3 regions of the Eubacterium maltosivorans genome follow, and region 2 is predicted to be linked to each of the others. Evidence: a T-box and tRNA genes for the amino acid it is inferred to sense, from the RefSeq annotation. Region 2 holds a T-box; the other regions hold tRNA genes.

The links. A T-box is a leader RNA that pairs with one kind of tRNA and senses whether it is charged. The one in region 2 lies ahead of ileS (isoleucine--tRNA ligase), so its partner is inferred to be a tRNA-Ile.
Region 1: it has a tRNA-Ile gene. The T-box ahead of ileS (isoleucine--tRNA ligase) is inferred to sense a tRNA for this amino acid. The anticodon was not compared.
Region 3: it has a tRNA-Ile gene. The T-box ahead of ileS (isoleucine--tRNA ligase) is inferred to sense a tRNA for this amino acid. The anticodon was not compared.

What each region holds. Positions count from the first base shown of each region.
Region 1 is NZ_CP029487.1:4,278,019-4,282,242, forward strand. It holds gene CPZ25_RS19930 (flavodoxin family protein) at 1-85, opposite strand, end outside; rRNA gene CPZ25_RS19935 (16S ribosomal RNA) at 537-2,060, shown strand; tRNA gene CPZ25_RS19940 (tRNA-Ala) at 2,131-2,206, shown strand; tRNA gene CPZ25_RS19945 (tRNA-Ala) at 2,229-2,304, shown strand; tRNA gene CPZ25_RS19950 (tRNA-Ile) at 2,324-2,400, shown strand; rRNA gene CPZ25_RS19955 (23S ribosomal RNA) at 2,565-4,224, shown strand, end outside.
Region 2 is NZ_CP029487.1:3,275,732-3,279,955, forward strand. It holds gene CPZ25_RS15120 (hypothetical protein) at 1-90, opposite strand, end outside; gene CPZ25_RS15130 (ECF transporter S component) at 184-672, opposite strand; gene CPZ25_RS15135 (hypothetical protein) at 779-1,378, opposite strand; T-box leader at 1,541-1,771, shown strand; gene ileS (isoleucine--tRNA ligase) at 1,855-4,224, shown strand, end outside.
Region 3 is NZ_CP029487.1:3,796,969-3,801,192, forward strand. It holds rRNA gene CPZ25_RS17590 (16S ribosomal RNA) at 52-1,575, shown strand; tRNA gene CPZ25_RS17595 (tRNA-Ala) at 1,646-1,721, shown strand; tRNA gene CPZ25_RS17600 (tRNA-Ala) at 1,744-1,819, shown strand; tRNA gene CPZ25_RS17605 (tRNA-Ile) at 1,839-1,915, shown strand; rRNA gene CPZ25_RS17610 (23S ribosomal RNA) at 2,080-4,224, shown strand, end outside.

The DNA of each region.
Region 1 (4,224 bases), 1.0 Mb from region 2:
CCTCCAGATTATTTGTGAGGTACTCGACGACCTGGGCGGTGCTTCCGTCCCTACGAGGAGAACCAACAACTGATAGAACCTTCATAACAATACTCCCTCTCCCTTATATAATGTAGATATTCTTTAAAAACAATATAGCAGAGAAACCGCTTAAAAACAATGATAAAAAAATGCGAAAAAAGTTTAGAAAAGGTATTGACATTCCTAAAGCATCGTCGTATAATAATGAAGCTGTCGCAAGTGAGACAGCAAGTGAGTGAGAAATCACCACTTCGCATAAAAGTTTTTTTAAAAAAGTTCAAAAAGAGCTTGACATTGAAAAAACAAGATGCTAAAATATAGAAGTTCTCTCCGCAAGAGGGAACAACGATTACAGCGAAAAGCTGTAAGGGTCATAGAAAAGAGAATAGTACCATAAAACCTGAAATTCCAGCTGATGGAAATCAGCAAAGGATAAAAAACGCAAGTGCGATGAACACTTCAAAAAAATCATCACATGAACCAGATCAAAAAGCCGAAAGGCAAACGATAAACTTTTTATTGAGAGTTTGATCCTGGCTCAGGACGAACGCTGGCGGTATGCTTAACACATGCAAGTCGAACGAGAAGATCAGTTAAGAACCTTCGGGGGAATAAGTGATTGGAAAGTGGCGAACGGGTGAGTAACGCGTGGGTAACCTGCCCTATGGAAAGGAATAGCCTCGGGAAACTGGGAGTAAAGCCTTATATTATGGAGAGATCGCATGGTCATTTCATGAAAACTCCGGTGCCATAGGATGGACCCGCGTCCCATTAGCTAGTTGGTGAGATAACAGCCCACCAAGGCGACGATGGGTAACCGGTCTGAGAGGGCGAACGGTCACACTGGAACTGAGACACGGTCCAGACTCCTACGGGAGGCAGCAGTGGGGAATATTGCGCAATGGGGGCAACCCTGACGCAGCAATACCGCGTGAGTGAAGAAGGTTTTCGGATCGTAAAGCTCTGTTATTGGGGAAGAAAACATGACGGTACCCAATGAGGAAGTCCCGGCTAACTACGTGCCAGCAGCCGCGGTAATACGTAGGGGACAAGCGTTGTCCGGAATGACTGGGCGTAAAGGGCGCGTAGGCGGTCTGATAAGTCAGATGTGAAAGGTACCGGCTCAACCGGTGACGTGCATTTGAAACTGTCAGACTTGAGTATTGGAGAGGCAAGTGGAATTCCTAGTGTAGCGGTGAAATGCGTAGATATTAGGAGGAACACCAGTGGCGAAGGCGGCTTGCTGGACAAATACTGACGCTGAGGTGCGAAAGCGTGGGGAGCGAACAGGATTAGATACCCTGGTAGTCCACGCCGTAAACGATGAATGCTAGGTGTTGGGGAAACTCAGTGCCGCAGTTAACACAATAAGCATTCCGCCTGGGGAGTACGACCGCAAGGTTGAAACTCAAAGGAATTGACGGGGACCCGCACAAGCAGCGGAGCATGTGGTTTAATTCGAAGCAACGCGAAGAACCTTACCAGGTCTTGACATCCTCTGACAATCCCAGAGATGGGACGTTTCCTTCGGGAACAGAGAGACAGGTGGTGCATGGTTGTCGTCAGCTCGTGTCGTGAGATGTTGGGTTAAGTCCCGCAACGAGCGCAACCCCTGCCTTTAGTTGCCAGCATTGAGTTGGGCACTCTAGAGGGACTGCCGTAGACAATACGGAGGAAGGTGGGGATGACGTCAAATCATCATGCCCCTTATGACCTGGGCTACACACGTGCTACAATGGTCTGAACAGAGGGCCGCGAAACCGCGAGGTGAAGCAAATCCCTTAAAACAGATCCCAGTTCGGATTGCAGGCTGCAACTCGCCTGCATGAAGTTGGAGTTGCTAGTAATCGCGGATCAGAATGCCGCGGTGAATGCGTTCCCGGGTCTTGTACACACCGCCCGTCACACCACGAGAGTTGGCAACACCCGAAGCCCGTGAGAGAACCGTAAGGACTCAGCGGTCGAAGGTGGGGCTAGTAATTGGGGTGAAGTCGTAACAAGGTAGCCGTATCGGAAGGTGCGGCTGGATCACCTCCTTTCTAGGGAACAGGAAGTCATGGTACTATTTTCTTTTGTATGACCCAAAGTCATACAGCACAATGATGATACGGGGGTGTAGCTCAGTTGGGAGAGCACCTGCCTTGCAAGCAGGGGGTCAGGAGTTCGAATCTCCTCATCTCCACCATATTATCATCAAAACCAATTGCGGGGGCGTGGCTCAGTTGGGAGAGCGTCTGCTTCGCATGCAGAAGGTCAGGAGTTCGAGTCTCCTCGTCTCCACCATATTTAAAAAAATAAATATGGGCTTGTAGCTCAGGTGGTTAGAGCGCACGCCTGATAAGCGTGAGGTCGGAGGTTCAAGTCCTCCCAAGCCCACCATGATAAAACATCATATTGGTCATTGAAAACAACATAAAGAAAAAAGAGTAAAGAGCAAATATTAAACAAAGTAAAACTTCTTAATAAATGCAATTTCAAAAACAACATTCTTTTGAGCTCAGAAAGAGAACAAAAGAAAAACGAAATGCGAAAGCATTCGTGGAGATCAAGAAACAAAGAGCACAGGGCGAATGCCTTGGCACTGGGAGCCGAAGAAGGACGCGACAAGCTGCGAAAAGCCACGTTTAGGAGCACATATCCGACGAGACGTGGATGTCCGAATGGGGAAACCCGGCGGTTAGAAGAACCGTCACCGTTAAGTGAATCCATAGCATAACGGAGGGAACCCGGGGAACTGAAACATCTTAGTACCCGGAGGAAAAGAAAGAAACATCGATTCCTTAAGTAGCGGCGAGCGAACGAGGAAAAGCCCAGAATCCAACAATCATTTCCGTTTAGCAGAAGGGCATGGGAAGGCCCCGCAAAGAGCGTAAGACGCGCGTAAGCGAAAAGCCGAAATGAGGAGATTCAACGAGTACCACGGGACACGTGAAACCCTGTGGGAAGATGGGGGGCCCACCCCCCAAGGCTAAATACTACCCAGTGACCGATAGCGGAAAGTACCGTGAGGGAAAGGTGAAAAGAACCCCGGGAGGGGAGTGAAATAGAAACTGAAACCCTGTGCTTACAAGCAGCTGGAGCGCAAGTGACAGTGTGCTTTTTGTAGAACGGGCCAACGAGTTACGGTATGTAGCGAGGTTAAGCACTTCAGGTGCGGAGCCGAAGCGAAAGCGAGTCTTAAGAGGGCGACGAGTTGCATGCTGTAGACCCGAAACCGTGTGATCTATCCATGACCAGGGTGAAGCTTGGGTAAAACCAAGTGGAGGCCCGAACCAGTGTCTGTTGAAAAAGGCTTGGATGAGTTGTGGATAGGGGTGAAATTCCAATCGAACACGGAGATAGCTGGTTCTCCCCGAAATAGCTTTAGGGCTAGCGTTCTGTGATGAATGACGGAGGTAGAGCACTGAATTGGGTAGGGGGCGTCAAGCTTACCGAACCATATCAAACTCCGAATGCCGTCCATTTTAACAGGGCAGTCAGACAGTGGGAGATAAGTTTCATTGTCAAAAGGGAAACAGCCCAGACCATCCGCTAAGGTCCCCAAGTACTGATTAAGTGGGAAAGGATGTGTCACTGCACAAACAACCAGGATGTTGGCTTAGAAGCAGCCATACATTTAAAGAGTGCGTAATAGCTCACTGGTCGAGTGGTGGTGCGCCGAAAATGAACGGGGCTAAAATCAGGCACCGAAGCGATGGATTGTGCCGTAAGGTACAGTGGTAGGGGAGCAATCTCTTAGGGGCGAAGCTTAATCGAAAGGTTCAGTGGACTTAAGAGAAGAGAGAATGTTGGCATGAGTAGCGAAAGTGAAGTGAGAATCTTCACCATCGAAAGCCCAAGGTTTCCTGAGGAAGGCTCGTCCGCTCAGGGTTAGTCGGGGCCTAAGCCGAGGTCGAACGACGTAGGCGATGGACAACTGGTTGAAATTCCAGTACTACCTCAATGCGTTTGAGAGATGGAGTGACACAGAAGGATAAGCGAACCCGGCCATTGGAAGAGCCGGGGCAAGCAGTGAGACTGGAAAGAGAGGCAAATCCCTTTTTCCCCAAGGTCAAGCTGTGATGCGGAACGAAAAATAAGTAGGGAAGTCGCCGATTTCACGCTGTCAAGAAAAGCTTCTATCGAGCAAAGAGGTACCCGTACCGTAAACCGACACAGGTAGGCGAGGAGAGAATCCTAAGATGAGCGGGAGAAGTGTTGTTA
Region 2 (4,224 bases):
GCCTGCCTTGTAAACAGAGGCGCAGGCTGTCTGCACTGTAAAATTAAAGATCAGAGCAAATGTCAAAATTGCTGTCATTAGTTTTTTCATTTTTCTCTCCATTACATAAAAAGATAGTCCCAATTAAAAAATCGAATTGTGATCTTCATTATATCACAATTCGATTAAAAATAGTAAATTCTTTTAAGATTCGATGCGGAACTGAGCCAGCGGCCGGAACAGCAGCATGGAGATGACAATGCCCACAATGGCCTGCAAAGCGTTAAAAGGAATATTAACCAGCGGAGAGACAAAACTGCCGTACAAGATAATTTCTGATACATAGTAGATCAGAGTCATGATCACTCCGGCAATTACCATCACAGCGATTTCTTTTTTCCGTCCCGGGTTACCGCGCAGAAAATATCCAGTCAGGTAAGCCATCACGCCTTTGGCCAGCATGGTAGGGATGATATAGGCCCCAAAGCCGGCGAAGTAATCCGCCGCCCCTGCGCCGATGGCCGCCGCAATGGTGCCGTAGACCGGCCCCAGAATAAAGCCACACAGAAAAACCGCCGCGTCGCCCAAATGGATGTAGCCGTTGGGAATCGGGATCTTCACGACTGAGATCATGATAAAGGTAACGGCCATTAGCAGCGCCGTATAGCATACTTTTTTGGTTGTGATGTTCACTTTTAGACCTCCGAAAATAAAACGTTGCATCCATTATAGCACATTGGCAGGGAATGAAAAGGACCAAAAAGGACCAAAATCGTGCGGATTCTGGTCCCTATGGGTTTTACTGTACTTTTTCGATAAAAATGCTCACGCTGCTCGCGTAGTCGAGACCGGTGCGCTGCGGATTGTTGGGGCTGATGGTTACGCTGATATCGCAGCCGTCCACGTTGCCGGTGATGGTGGTAGAAGCGTCGCTGTCGGCCTGGTTAAAGTTTTCGGCAGAAGCCATGAGATCCGAATAAAACTGCGCCAGCTCAGCCGTGTCGGCAGTGGAGCCGTAAACCGCTGTCCAGCCGGGATTTCCATTGTTTGTGGTAATATCGTGGGAGTCTCCGACGCCGCTCACTTTGTAAAGCGGCAGAAGATTGCTGGGGTAGGACTGGGCCAGCTGTCCGTCCTCATTATTATAGAGGTCGGCCTGGTTCGCGTCAATGACCTCCTGCATTTCCGGCGGGGTCTGTAAACCCTCGGTGGTTGCTGAGTTGTCAACTGTGGGCTGCGGGGTTGCCGTCGGGGTATTGTCCGCGACGGAGGGCGCGCTGGTCGGGGTGGTTTTGGCAGCGTCTTTTGATCCGTTAAACATGGGAACAAAAAACATAATGCCCACGATGATGACAATCACTGCTAAAACGCCGAGAAGTACTTTTTTTTTCGTGTTCATGTTGAGTCACCTTCATTCATCTTTCTAAAATACTATTAATGATTCCGTATAATTCATTATAAACGATTTTCTCTAAAATATAAACCATTTTCTTTAGAAACTAAAGAATACACTTGATTTTCTCCAGAATATTAGGTAAAATAGACTTCATGTATGAATCGATCAAATGCAATGACGAGGACGCTGTGATCACACGTTTTTCAGAGAGGTAACCCTAGTGCTGAAAGGTTACCAGAACAACGGTCATGGAAATCACCTCTGAGCAGGGTTTTTGAGCCAGCCGGTTAGGAAACCACGGGAAACCGTTATCTTTATCGAGTGGGCAGGCACCCTTATAGGGGCGCAGTCTGTCAATCTGGGTGGTACCGCGGAGTTTTGCGCTTCGTCCCTGCGTTGTTGCAGGGGCGGAGCTTTTTTAATGCTTGATGATCCTGCAAAATAACGATCAAAATAACATTATCAAATGAGGAGGCACTATGGCTGTATTTAAAAATTTATCCAATGAATGTGTCAGTGAAACTGAAAATAAAATCGCCAGCCGCTGGGAAGAGATGGATATCTTAGACAGAACCATCAAAAACCGCGACGACGCAGAAAATTTTGTATTCTATGAGGGGCCGCCGACGGCCAATGGAAAACCGGGGATCCACCATGTGATCGCCCGTACCTTAAAGGACTCGGTCTGTAAATACCAGACCATGAAAGGCTACCGCGTGCTGCGTAAAGCCGGCTGGGATACCCATGGACTGCCGGTTGAGATTGAGGTCGAAAAGCAGCTGGGGATCAGTAGTAAGCCAGAGATTGAAGCTTACGGAATCGCAGAGTTTAACAAAAAATGTAAGGACTCTGTCTTTAGCTATGAAAAGCAGTGGCGCGAGATGAGCAAGCGCATGGGCTATTTCATCGATCTGGAAAACCCCTACATTACGCTGGACAACAACTACATTGAATCCGTCTGGTGGATTTTAAATAAATTCTTTAACGAGGGATATATTTATGAAGGGCATAAGATTCTGCCCTATTGCCCGCGCTGCGGCACCGGGCTGGCATCCCACGAGGTCGCCCAGGGCTACCAGGAAATCAAGACCAATACGGTTGTCGTGGCTTTCAAGCGCGCCGACGCCGATGAATACTTCCTGGTCTGGACCACCACACCGTGGACGCTGGCCGCCAATGTGGCCCTGGCCGTCAATCCCGAGGCCGACTATATCAAGGCAAAAAGCAAGGGCGAGGTCTACATCTGCGCCAAGGTGCTCGCGCCCAAACTGCTGGGGGACGATTACGAAATCATCGAGGAAATGAAAGGGAAAGCCCTCGAGCATATTCCTTATGAACGTCTCATGGACTTTGTGCCTGTACCGCCGAATAAAAAAGCTTTCTTTGTTACCTGTGCCGACTACGTCACCACCGAGGACGGTACCGGTGTGGTTCATATTGCTCCGGCCTTTGGGGAGGATGACTACCAGGTTGGACGTAAATACAACCTGCCTGTGCTCCAGCCTGTAGGGGAGGACGGTAAATACACCGAAACACCCTGGAAGGGACACTTTGTCATGGAGGATGGCCTGGACATCCAGATCATCACCTGGCTCAAGGAAAACGGCAAGCTGTTTAAGAAAGAAAAAGTGCTCCACAACTACCCGCACTGCTGGCGTTGTAAGACACCGCTTTTATATTACGCAAAACCCAGCTGGTATATCGAGATCACCAAGATCAAGGATCGTCTCATCGAGAACAACAATGGGGTGGACTGGTATCCTGAATTTGTGGGTGAAAAACGCTTTGGCAACTGGCTTGAAAACCTCAACGACTGGGCCATCTCAAGAAGCCGTTACTGGGGAACACCACTGCCCATCTGGCGCTGTGACGACGAAAACTGCGGTGAGCTGGCCTCTGTCGGCTCAAGAGCTGAGCTTGCTGAGAAAGCCATTGAGGACATCAGCGAGGACATCGAGCTGCACCGCCCCTATGTGGACGACGTGCACCTGCGCTGCCCAAAATGCGGCAAGCCCATGACCCGTGTCAAGGACGTCATTGACTGCTGGTTCGACTCCGGCTCCATGCCCTTTGCCCAGTACCACTACCCCTTTGAGAACAAAGAGCTGTGGGAAAGCCAGTTCCCGGCCGATTTCATCTGCGAGGGCATCGACCAGACCCGCGGCTGGTTTTACTCACTGCTGGCCATCTCCTCCTTTGTTACTGGGAAAGCTCCTTACAAAAAGGTGCTGGTCAACGACCTGATCCTTGACGCTGAGGGTCAGAAAATGTCTAAATCCAGAGGAAATACGGTCAATCCCTTTGAGCTGTTTGACCAGTACGGCGCCGACGCGCTCCGCTGGTATCTGCTCTACGTGTCTCCAGCCTGGACGCCCACCCGCTTTGATGTGGAGGGCCTGAAGGAGGTACAGAGTAAATTCTTTAATACCCTGAAGAACACCTATAACTTCTTTACCCTGTACGCCAACACCGACGGTATCGACCCGAGAACCTTCTTTGTAGATTATGACAAACGCCCGGAAATCGACCGCTGGATGCTGTCCAAGTACAACCGTCTGGTGCAGGAGGTCCGCGGTGAGATGGAAATCTATGACCTCACCAAGGCTGTCCGCAAGATTCAGAACTTTGTCAATGAAGACTTATCCAACTGGTACATCCGCCGCAACCGCCGCCGCTTCTGGGGCAGCGAGCTGACAGAGGATAAGAAGGCTGTGTTCAACACCACCTTTGAGGTGCTGGAAGGTCTGGCCCGCCTGGTGGCGCCCTTCGCGCCCTACATCAGCGAGGAAATCTACACCAAGCTCACCGGCGCCGAATCCGTTCATCTGGCGGACTATCCGGCCGTCAAC
Region 3 (4,224 bases), 520 kb from region 2:
AAATCATCACATGAACCAGATCAAGAAGCCGAAAGGCAAAACGATAAACTAATTATTGAGAGTTTGATCCTGGCTCAGGACGAACGCTGGCGGTATGCTTAACACATGCAAGTCGAACGAGAAGATCAGTTAAGAACCTTCGGGGGAATAAGTGATTGGAAAGTGGCGAACGGGTGAGTAACGCGTGGGTAACCTGCCCTATGGAAAGGAATAGCCTCGGGAAACTGGGAGTAAAGCCTTATATTATGATTGTGTCGCATGGCATGATCATGAAAACTCCGGTGCCATAGGATGGACCCGCGTCCCATTAGCTAGTTGGTGAGATAACAGCCCACCAAGGCGACGATGGGTAACCGGTCTGAGAGGGCGAACGGTCACACTGGAACTGAGACACGGTCCAGACTCCTACGGGAGGCAGCAGTGGGGAATATTGCGCAATGGGGGCAACCCTGACGCAGCAATACCGCGTGAGTGAAGAAGGTTTTCGGATCGTAAAGCTCTGTTATTGGGGAAGAAAACATGACGGTACCCAATGAGGAAGTCCCGGCTAACTACGTGCCAGCAGCCGCGGTAATACGTAGGGGACAAGCGTTGTCCGGAATGACTGGGCGTAAAGGGCGCGTAGGCGGTCTGATAAGTCAGATGTGAAAGGTACCGGCTCAACCGGTGACGTGCATTTGAAACTGTCAGACTTGAGTATTGGAGAGGCAAGTGGAATTCCTAGTGTAGCGGTGAAATGCGTAGATATTAGGAGGAACACCAGTGGCGAAGGCGGCTTGCTGGACAAATACTGACGCTGAGGTGCGAAAGCGTGGGGAGCGAACAGGATTAGATACCCTGGTAGTCCACGCCGTAAACGATGAATGCTAGGTGTTGGGGAAACTCAGTGCCGCAGTTAACACAATAAGCATTCCGCCTGGGGAGTACGACCGCAAGGTTGAAACTCAAAGGAATTGACGGGGACCCGCACAAGCAGCGGAGCATGTGGTTTAATTCGAAGCAACGCGAAGAACCTTACCAGGTCTTGACATCCTCTGACAATCCCAGAGATGGGACGTTTCCTTCGGGAACAGAGAGACAGGTGGTGCATGGTTGTCGTCAGCTCGTGTCGTGAGATGTTGGGTTAAGTCCCGCAACGAGCGCAACCCCTGCCTTTAGTTGCCAGCATTGAGTTGGGCACTCTAGAGGGACTGCCGTAGACAATACGGAGGAAGGTGGGGATGACGTCAAATCATCATGCCCCTTATGACCTGGGCTACACACGTGCTACAATGGTCTGAACAGAGGGCCGCGAAACCGCGAGGTGAAGCAAATCCCTTAAAACAGATCCCAGTTCGGATTGCAGGCTGCAACTCGCCTGCATGAAGTTGGAGTTGCTAGTAATCGCGGATCAGAATGCCGCGGTGAATGCGTTCCCGGGTCTTGTACACACCGCCCGTCACACCACGAGAGTTGGCAACACCCGAAGCCCGTGAGAGAACCGTAAGGACTCAGCGGTCGAAGGTGGGGCTAGTAATTGGGGTGAAGTCGTAACAAGGTAGCCGTATCGGAAGGTGCGGCTGGATCACCTCCTTTCTAGGGAACAGGAAGTCATGGTACTATTTTCTTTTGTATGACCCAAAGTCATACAGCACAATGATGATACGGGGGTGTAGCTCAGTTGGGAGAGCACCTGCCTTGCAAGCAGGGGGTCAGGAGTTCGAATCTCCTCATCTCCACCATATTATCATCAAAACCAATTGCGGGGGCGTGGCTCAGTTGGGAGAGCGTCTGCTTCGCATGCAGAAGGTCAGGAGTTCGAGTCTCCTCGTCTCCACCATATTTAAAAAAATAAATATGGGCTTGTAGCTCAGGTGGTTAGAGCGCACGCCTGATAAGCGTGAGGTCGGAGGTTCAAGTCCTCCCAAGCCCACCATGATAAAACATCATATTGGTCATTGAAAACAACATAAAGAAAAAAGAGTAAAGAGCAAATATTAAACAAAGTAAAACTTCTTAATAAATGCAATTTCAAAAACAACATTCTTTTGAGCTCAGAAAGAGAACAAAAGAAAAACGAAATGCGAAAGCATTCGTGGAGATCAAGAAACAAAGAGCACAGGGCGAATGCCTTGGCACTGGGAGCCGAAGAAGGACGCGACAAGCTGCGAAAAGCCACGTTTAGGAGCACATATCCGACGAGACGTGGATGTCCGAATGGGGAAACCCGGCGGTTAGAAGAACCGTCACCGTTAAGTGAATCCATAGCATAACGGAGGGAACCCGGGGAACTGAAACATCTTAGTACCCGGAGGAAAAGAAAGAAACATCGATTCCTTAAGTAGCGGCGAGCGAACGAGGAAAAGCCCAGAATCCAACAATCATTTCCGTTTAGCAGAAGGGCATGGGAAGGCCCCGCAAAGAGCGTAAGACGCGCGTAAGCGAAAAGCCGAAATGAGGAGATTCAACGAGTACCACGGGACACGTGAAACCCTGTGGGAAGATGGGGGGCCCACCCCCCAAGGCTAAATACTACCCAGTGACCGATAGCGGAAAGTACCGTGAGGGAAAGGTGAAAAGAACCCCGGGAGGGGAGTGAAATAGAAACTGAAACCCTGTGCTTACAAGCAGCTGGAGCGCAAGTGACAGTGTGCTTTTTGTAGAACGGGCCAACGAGTTACGGTATGTAGCGAGGTTAAGCACTTCAGGTGCGGAGCCGAAGCGAAAGCGAGTCTTAAGAGGGCGACGAGTTGCATGCTGTAGACCCGAAACCGTGTGATCTATCCATGACCAGGGTGAAGCTTGGGTAAAACCAAGTGGAGGCCCGAACCAGTGTCTGTTGAAAAAGGCTTGGATGAGTTGTGGATAGGGGTGAAATTCCAATCGAACACGGAGATAGCTGGTTCTCCCCGAAATAGCTTTAGGGCTAGCGTTCTGTGATGAATGACGGAGGTAGAGCACTGAATTGGGTAGGGGGCGTCAAGCTTACCGAACCATATCAAACTCCGAATGCCGTCCATTTTAACAGGGCAGTCAGACAGTGGGAGATAAGTTTCATTGTCAAAAGGGAAACAGCCCAGACCATCCGCTAAGGTCCCCAAGTACTGATTAAGTGGGAAAGGATGTGTCACTGCACAAACAACCAGGATGTTGGCTTAGAAGCAGCCATACATTTAAAGAGTGCGTAATAGCTCACTGGTCGAGTGGTGGTGCGCCGAAAATGAACGGGGCTAAAATCAGGCACCGAAGCGATGGATTGTGCCGTAAGGTACAGTGGTAGGGGAGCAATCTCTTAGGGGCGAAGCTTAATCGAAAGGTTCAGTGGACTTAAGAGAAGAGAGAATGTTGGCATGAGTAGCGAAAGTGAAGTGAGAATCTTCACCATCGAAAGCCCAAGGTTTCCTGAGGAAGGCTCGTCCGCTCAGGGTTAGTCGGGGCCTAAGCCGAGGTCGAACGACGTAGGCGATGGACAACTGGTTGAAATTCCAGTACTACCTCAATGCGTTTGAGAGATGGAGTGACACAGAAGGATAAGCGAACCCGGCCATTGGAAGAGCCGGGGCAAGCAGTGAGACTGGAAAGAGAGGCAAATCCCTTTTTCCCCAAGGTCAAGCTGTGATGCGGAACGAAAAATAAGTAGGGAAGTCGCCGATTTCACGCTGTCAAGAAAAGCTTCTATCGAGCAAAGAGGTACCCGTACCGTAAACCGACACAGGTAGGCGAGGAGAGAATCCTAAGATGAGCGGGAGAAGTGTTGTTAAGGAACTCGGCAAAATGACTCCGTAACTTCGGGAGAAGGAGTGCCCCCTCGGGGGCCGCAGAGAAGAGGCTCAAGCGACTGTTTAGCAAAAACACAGGTCTCTGCTAAATCGAAAGATGACGTATAGGGGCTGACGCCTGCCCGGTGCTGGAAGGTTAAGGGGAGTGCTTAGCGCAAGCGAAGGTGCGAACTTAAGCCCCAGTAAACGGCGGCCGTAACTATAACGGTCCTAAGGTAGCGAAATTCCTTGTCAGGTAAGTTCTGACCCGCACGAAAGGCGTAACGATTTGAGCGCTGTCTCGACAACACACCCGGTGAAATTGTAGTACTCGTGAAGATGCGAGTTACCCGCGACAGGACGGAAAGACCCCGTAGAGCTTTACTGTAGTCTGGCATTGAGTTTTGATATAACATGTACAGGATAGGTGGGAGGCAGAGAAGCATGCACGCCAGTGTGTGCCGAGCCATTGTTGGGATACCACTCT